Regions from separate parts of the Streptomyces chengbuensis genome, predicted to be linked through region 1. Evidence: riboswitches for the same ligand, from Rfam matches in the RefSeq annotation. Region 1 holds a riboswitch; each other region holds the start of a gene.
What was found. A riboswitch is a leader RNA that binds a small molecule or an ion and turns the genes downstream of it on or off. The one in region 1 is predicted to bind cobalamin.
Positions count from the first base shown of each region.

Region 2: linked by a shared signal. The riboswitch ahead of QRN89_RS27570 ((2Fe-2S) ferredoxin domain-containing protein) and the one ahead of QRN89_RS10320 (SCO2321 family membrane protein) in region 1 are both predicted to bind cobalamin.
Region 3: linked by a shared signal. The riboswitch ahead of cobN (cobaltochelatase subunit CobN) and the one ahead of QRN89_RS10320 (SCO2321 family membrane protein) in region 1 are both predicted to bind cobalamin.

Region 1 is NZ_CP129137.1:2,316,289-2,318,542, forward strand. Features, by position in the region: gene QRN89_RS10315 (Strvi_7410 family MBL fold metallo-hydrolase) at 1-335, shown strand, start outside; cobalamin riboswitch at 592-728, shown strand; gene QRN89_RS10320 (SCO2321 family membrane protein) at 842-2,101, shown strand; gene QRN89_RS10325 (SCO2322 family protein) at 2,098-2,254, shown strand, end outside.
Region 2 is NZ_CP129137.1:6,270,532-6,272,785, forward strand. Features, by position in the region: gene QRN89_RS27560 (carbonic anhydrase) at 1-428, opposite strand, end outside; gene QRN89_RS27565 (hypothetical protein) at 605-1,003, opposite strand; cobalamin riboswitch at 1,247-1,429, shown strand; gene QRN89_RS27570 ((2Fe-2S) ferredoxin domain-containing protein) at 1,474-1,863, shown strand; gene QRN89_RS27575 (ABC transporter substrate-binding protein) at 2,089-2,254, shown strand, end outside.
Region 3 is NZ_CP129137.1:4,132,089-4,134,342, forward strand. Features, by position in the region: gene QRN89_RS18305 (ferredoxin-like domain-containing protein) at 1-978, opposite strand, end outside; cobalamin riboswitch at 1,029-1,155, shown strand; gene cobN (cobaltochelatase subunit CobN) at 1,198-2,254, shown strand, end outside.

The DNA of each region.
Region 1 (2,254 bases):
ACCTGGACTCCCTGGAACGCGTGGGCCGTCTCGGCGCCGCCGAGGTGCTCCCGGCGCACCAGCACCCCTTCACCGACGCCACGGCCCGGGTCCGGGAGCTCCTCGCCCACCACGAGGAGCGGCTGACCGGGCTGCTGTCCCTCCTCGCCGCACCGCTCACCCCCTGGCGGCTGGCCGAGCGCATGGAGTGGAACCGGCCGTGGGACGAGATCCCCTACGGCTCCCGCACCATCGCCGTCTCGGAGGCCGAGGCCCATCTGCGGCGCCTGGTGAAGCTGGGCCGCGTGGAGGCGGTGCCGGGCAGCGACCCGGTGGCGTACGTCGCGGTGGGCTGAGCCGGCGGGGTGCGGGCGACGGCGGGCCCGGACCGCACCGGGGCCCAGGTGAACCGGACTCTCACGCCGGGGATGACGGACCCGCCGGGATCCGCACGGACCGGACCCGTCGCGGAAGCCGCCGGGCTGAACCGAGCCACGCCCGAGCCGGAGCGCCACCCCGGTACCGCCGGGTCCCGCCAAGATCCACCGCGAGGCACGGTGGGCACGGCCGCCGGGGCTCATGCCGCACCCGGCCGCCCGTCCCGAGGGACGGGGATTACGGGCCGGTAGAGTGTGCGAGTCGTCATCACACCCGTACGGGGGGAAGCCGGTGCGAATCCGGCGCTGACCCGCAGCCGTGAGCCGCCGTCGCAGGCGGTGAGTCGGAATGCCCCGTACCGGCCGTGACCGGCTCGTGCCATCGGGACCGGCCCGCTGGCAGGCACCGTCGAGGAATACGGGGCCGGAGCCTGGTACCTCAGCGTGCCTGTGCCCGGCTCCCCGCAGGAGAGGCCCAGCCCGCCATGTCCGTTCGCCGCAGCGCAGCAGCGCTCGCCGCCGCTTCCGCCGTGCTCTGCGCGGCCGCTGCCCCCGCGGCGACGGCCGCCCCCACGCCCTCCCCCTCGGCCGCGCTCCCGGCCGGGCTGTACGGCACGAAGGACCCGACCTACGACGGTGTGTGGCGGCAGTCGCTGGCGCTGCTCGCCCAGGACGTCGTCAAGACCGTGCCCGCCGAGCAGGCCGTCGACTGGCTCACCGGGCAGCAGTGCGACAACGGCGGCTTCGCCTCCTACCGTGCCGACGCGTCCCGGCCGTGCGACGCGAAGACGATGCTGGACACCAACGCCACCGCCGCCGCGGTGCAGGCCCTGCGTGCCCTCGGCGGCCACGGGGACGCCGTGGACAAGGGCCTCGAGTGGCTGAAGTCGGTGCAGAACGAGGACGGCGGCTGGAGCTACAACCCCGGCATGCCCTCCGACGCGAACTCCACGTCCGTCGTGATCGGCGCCTTCGCCGCGGCGAAGGCGCGGCCCGGCGAGGTGAAGTCGAAGAGCGGCAGGAGCCCGTTCGACGCGCTGGTCACGTTCGCCGTGCCGTGCGCGGACAAGACCGGCGGCGGCGCGTTCGCCTACCAGCCCGACAAGACCGGCAAGCTGCTCGCCAACGGCGACGCCACCGCGGCCGCCGTGCTCGCCGGGCTGGGCCGCGGACTGGTCGTCTCCGGCCCGGAGCCGGACGGTTCCCCCGCCGCCTGCGACTCCCCGGCGAAGGCCACCCCCGAGCAGTCGGCCCGCAACGGCGCCGCGTACCTGGCCAGGACGCTGGCGAAGACCGGCCACCTGGACTCGCCGCCGATGCCCGGCGCCACCGACCCGGCGCCGCTGCCCGACTTCGGCAACACCGCGGACGCGGTCCTCGCGCTCTCCGCCGCCGGGCACGGCGACAAGGCGGACAAGTCGGTCCAGTGGCTGGAGAAGAACTCCGCCGCCTGGGCGAAGGACGGCGGCCCGGCCGCGTACGCGCAGCTGATCCTCGCCGCGCACGCCCACGGCGACGACCCGCGGGACTTCGGCGGCGCCGACCTCGTCCGGCAGCTGAACGCGACCGGTCCCGCGCCGGTCTCCACCACCGCGCCGCCCGCCCCGAGGGCGCAGGGCGAGGCCGGCGAGGAGCACAAGGGCGGCGACAGCGCCGGCATCTGGTGGATCGTCGGGGCCGGTCTCGCCGCCGGAGCCGGCATCGGCATCCTGATCAGCGGCCGCAGGAAGAACAAGCAGCAGTGATACGCAGGCGGCTGACCGCGCTCCTCCTCGTGCTCGGCGCCGTGCTGACGGTGCCGGGCACGGCGGGACAGGCCCACGCGGCCGGTTACCGGTACTGGTCGTTCTGGCAGTCCGGCGGCGCGGCCTGGGCCTACGCCACCCAGGGGCCGGCGA
Region 2 (2,254 bases), 4.0 Mb from region 1:
TCGTCGGTGGACGACGCCGGTGCGGGCTCGTCACGGCCGGTGCGGTGCCCGGCCCTGGTGAGCCAGCGACGTACCAGCGGCATGCTCCGGACGTCCTGCTCCCGCAGCAGGCCCTGGACGGCGCCGCAGTGCGAGTGCCCGCACACGACGACGTCGGGGACCTCCAGGGCCTCCAGCGCGAACTCCAGACTGCCCCCGACGGCGCAGGCCGCCCCCGGTCGCCAGGGGGGCACGATGTTCCCGGCGGTGCGCACCTCGAAGACGTCACCGGGCCGGGCGCCGGTGATCAGGGCGGGGATCACCCGGGAGTCGGAACACGTGATGAACAGGGCCTGGGGCCGCTGCCCGCGGGCGAGTGCCGCGTAGGCGTCCTGCTGGCCGGCGATCCGTGCGGGGAACTGCCGGGCGTGGTCGATGAGCGACTGCATGGTCGTACCTCGGTCTCTTCGATGCGGAACCGGTCTGCTTCGTCGAAGAGGGGTGCGCCGCGGTGGCCCTGACGCCCCGTGACGGGGCGTCGGCCGCACCGGTGTCCGTCCCGGGGCGTGCCGGGGTCCGCCCGGGCGGGTCGGGGAGGGACGGCGGAGTGCGGCGCACCTGCCGGTCAGCAGCGGAACGACTGCAGCGTGCTCAGGGTCGGCGCCGGTGCGGCGCCCGGATTCCGGGTGTGTCTCGCGGTATCGGCCGACGCGCCCGGCGGCGGGCCCGTCGTCTCGTCCGGGGCGCCGCCCGAGGGGCCGGTGTTCCCGTAACCGGGCCCGGCGGGGGCCTGCGCGCCCAGCGGGGCGAGCCGCGAGGGATGGTTGCGCGGGTCGTACTCGTCGTGGTGGAGCCCGGCGCCGTCGGCGCGGACGATCACGACCGCGGTGTGGGGGTTCCGGTTCTCGGTCGAGACGACGGCCGCCTCGGCCGGGGGTGCGTCCGGGGTGGCGCACAGCGGAGTCACCACGTGCAGCAGCACCGCGCAGATCAGCAGAATGCCCGCTGACATACGTGAGATCACTGCCGGACTCCTTGAATGTCAGTGCTGCGCCGGGCCGAACATTACCGTTCCTTTGCCACGGATTCCGGTTGATTCCTGCAGATTTTGCAGTATGTGGTGTTGTCAGCCTGGTTCGTCCGGTGTTCGTCTGCCACCGGTGGGCGTCCGTTCGCGGTACGGCGAGCGCCGTCCGCGGCCCGGCCCCCGGGGGGCGTGCCCCACCGAACCCGGTGCGGTACGCGGACCCGCCGTGGACAAGGCGCGGGTTTCTGCGATGATGTCCGCCGTAACAGGCGACGGCGGAACGAGGAAGCCGGTGTGAATCCGGCGCGGTCCCGCCACTGTGATCGGCGAGCGGACCCCGAACGGACCACTGCCCCCATGCGGGTGGGAAGGCCGGGGCGAGCGGTGACCCGAGAGCCAGGAGACTCACGCGGTCGCCTCCTCGAGCTGACTGGGGCGGATTTCCCCAGAGGGGAGGGCTTGTCGTCGTGCCCAGGAGGCCAGTGGACACCGGTCCGGTGCCGTGCCGGATCGTGGTGTGCCGGGACTGCTGCTGCGGCAGTCCCAAGGTGACCGGAGTCGACCACGCGCGGCAGACCGCGCGTCTCGCGGAACAGGCGCCGGTGCGGATCTCCGACTGTCTGGACGTGTGCGACCAGGCGAACGTCGTCGTCGTCCAGCCCTCGGCCGCGGGGCGTGCCGCCGGCGGCCGTCCGGTGTGGTTCGGTCTGGTGAACGATCCGGCCGCGACCGAGGACGTGGCCGCGTGGGTGCGGGCGGGAGGCCCGGGCCTCGCCGAGATGCCGGAGATCCTCGGGCTGTACGCCTTCACCCCGCCGCGGCGCGTCCGTTCCGGGCCGCTCCGTGACGCCGGCTGAACCGGCCATCCCCGCGGCGCACGACCGCTCCTGACGGGCACCAGGCCACGCCGGGCGCACGCGCGACCGTTTGCGATCGACGTACCACCACTTCCGTCGCCCCGTCGTCCGCTCCTCCGGAGCGGCGCCCGGAACCCCGTACGGCAGTCCTGCGCGACGCGCGCCGGGACCCGCCCGGACCCGGCCGCCCTCCGGCTCCTTCCCGCGCTGAGAGGACCCATCCCCATGAAGGGCATACGCCCGATGTTCCTGCTGCCCGCCCTGGCGGCGGCTTTGCTGATGGCCGGCTGCGGCGGCCCCGGTGTCCGGGAGGACGCCGCGCCGGCGGGCCCGGCCGCCGAGGGCTTCCCGTTGACGGTGGCCAACTGCGGTGTGACGACGACCTACCAGC
Region 3 (2,254 bases), 1.8 Mb from region 1:
GCCGGGAAGCACCACCCCGCGCCACGGCGTCAGCCGAACCTCGTCCGCGGGGGCCGGCAGCAGCCCGCGCAGCTGGGCGACGGTGAGTCGCCCGAGCGGAGCGAGGACGGACACGGCCCAGCCGTCCGGTCCCTCCACGACACCGGGCAGCGGTCCGGTGCCGGGGCCCGCGCACCCGTCCACGGGCCCGCCCGGGACCGGATCCGGGGCGGAGCCTCCCGTTCCGTCGGGAGGGAGCAGTGGTTCCGCCGCCACCCCCGCCCGTGCCAGCCCCGCGCCCACGGCGATGTCCTGCCCCTCCGGCAGCTCCCGTACGCGCCAGGCGCCCGTGCCCGCTCCGGCGGCCGCGGACAGGAAAGCCTCCGCGGCGGCGAGCGCGGCCCGCGCGGCGTCGACGGCACGCACCCGGAAGGCGTGGCGCCCGGTCCGCAGCACCGCCCGCCCGTCCGCCTCTGCGAGCAACGTCACATCCGCACCGAGCCGGGCCACATCGCCCCGGCCGTCGTCCAGGGCGAAGAGGAACCGTCCCGAAAGTCCCGTGGCCCACCCGCTCGCGCACAGCAGCGCGTCCAGCTCCCGGGCCCACAACTGCACGTCGGCGCGGCCGAGTCCGTCCAGTCCGGCCAGCGGTGAGGCGACGACGTTGCGTACCCGCTCATGGGCCTCGGAGGGCAGCAGCCCGGCCTCGCGCAGCAGTTCCGCGAGTTCCGCCCCGCAGCCGTCCGCCAGGCCGCGCAACTCCGCGTTGCCCCGGGAGGTGACGCTCAGGGCCCCGTCGCCCAGACGTCCGGCCGCGGCAGCCAGCGCATGGATCTGACGTGCCGTCAACAAGCCTGCGGGCAGGCGAAGTCGGGCCAGCCGCCCGTCGTCCGCCGCATGCAGCCGCAGCGCGCCCGGGCAGGCGTCGCCTCGGTCCCGTATACGCGGTTCGCCCCGGTCCGGGGGTGTTGTCGGTGTGGGCGGCATGGCGGCGAGCATACCCACGTCCTTCCAGGTGACCGCCCTGCCGGCGGGCCGCAGCCTCTACTATGCAAAACGGCACAGGGTCCCAGGGCCCTAGGGAGGAAGCCCGGTGAGAATCCGGCGCGGTCCCGCCACTGTGAACCGGGCCCCGGCGACGGGATCCGGTGAGTCAGGAACTCCCGCCGACCACGACCACCCGGGGCGCGGAAACCCCGAGGAAGGCCTGCGCACGCGATGACGCACGCGACGATCCTGCTGCTGTCGACCTCCGACACCGACCTGCTCAGCGCCCGTGCCGCCGAGGGCCCGGTCCGGTACCGCTTCGCTAACCCTTCCCGACTCCCGCTCGACCGGCTGCCCGAGCTCCTCGACGGCACCGATCTGGTCGTCGTGCGCCTCCTCGGCGGCATCCGCGCCTGGCAGGAGGGCCTCGACGCACTGCTGGCGCAGGGCCGCCCGGTGGTCGTCCTCACCGGTGAACAGGCCCCGGACGCCCAGCTGATGGAGGCCTCCACCGTTCCCGTCGGCATCGCGGCGGAGGCACACGCCTACCTCGCCCACGGGGGCCCGGACAACCTGGAGCAGCTCGCCCGGTTCCTGTCCGACACCGTCCTGCTCACCGGCCACGGCTTCGCGCCGCCCGCGCCCGCCCCCACCTGGGGCGAGCTGGAGCGCACCCCGCGTCGCGTCAGCGGCCCGCTCGTCGCGGTGCTCTACTACCGGGCCCACCACATGAGCGGCAACACCGCCTTCGTCGGCGCCCTGTGCGACGCGGTCGAGGACGCGGGCGGCCGGGCCCTCCCGCTGTACGTCGCCTCGCTGCGCGCCCCCGAGCCGGAGCTGCTGGAACGGCTCCGCGACGCCGACGCCGTCGTCACCACCGTCCTCGCCGCGGGCGGCACCCGGCCGGCCGAGGCCCAGGCCGGGGGGGACGACGAGGCGTGGGACGCGGGCGCGCTCGCCTCGCTCGACGTGCCCGTGCTGCAGGCACTGTGCCTGACCGGCTCGCGCAGCGCCTGGGAGGAGAACGACGAGGGCCTGTCCCCGCTGGACGCCGCCAGCCAGGTCGCCGTGCCCGAGTTCGACGGCCGGCTGATCACCGTGCCGTTCTCGTTCAAGGAGATCGACGAGGACGGCCTCCCCGCGTACGTCGCCGACCCGGAGCGCGCCGCCCGCGTCGCCGGCATCGCCGTCCGCCACGCCCGGCTGCGGCACATCCCGAACGCCGAGAAGCGCCTCGCGCTCGTCCTCTCCGCGTACCCGACGAAGCACTCCCGCATCGGCAACGCCG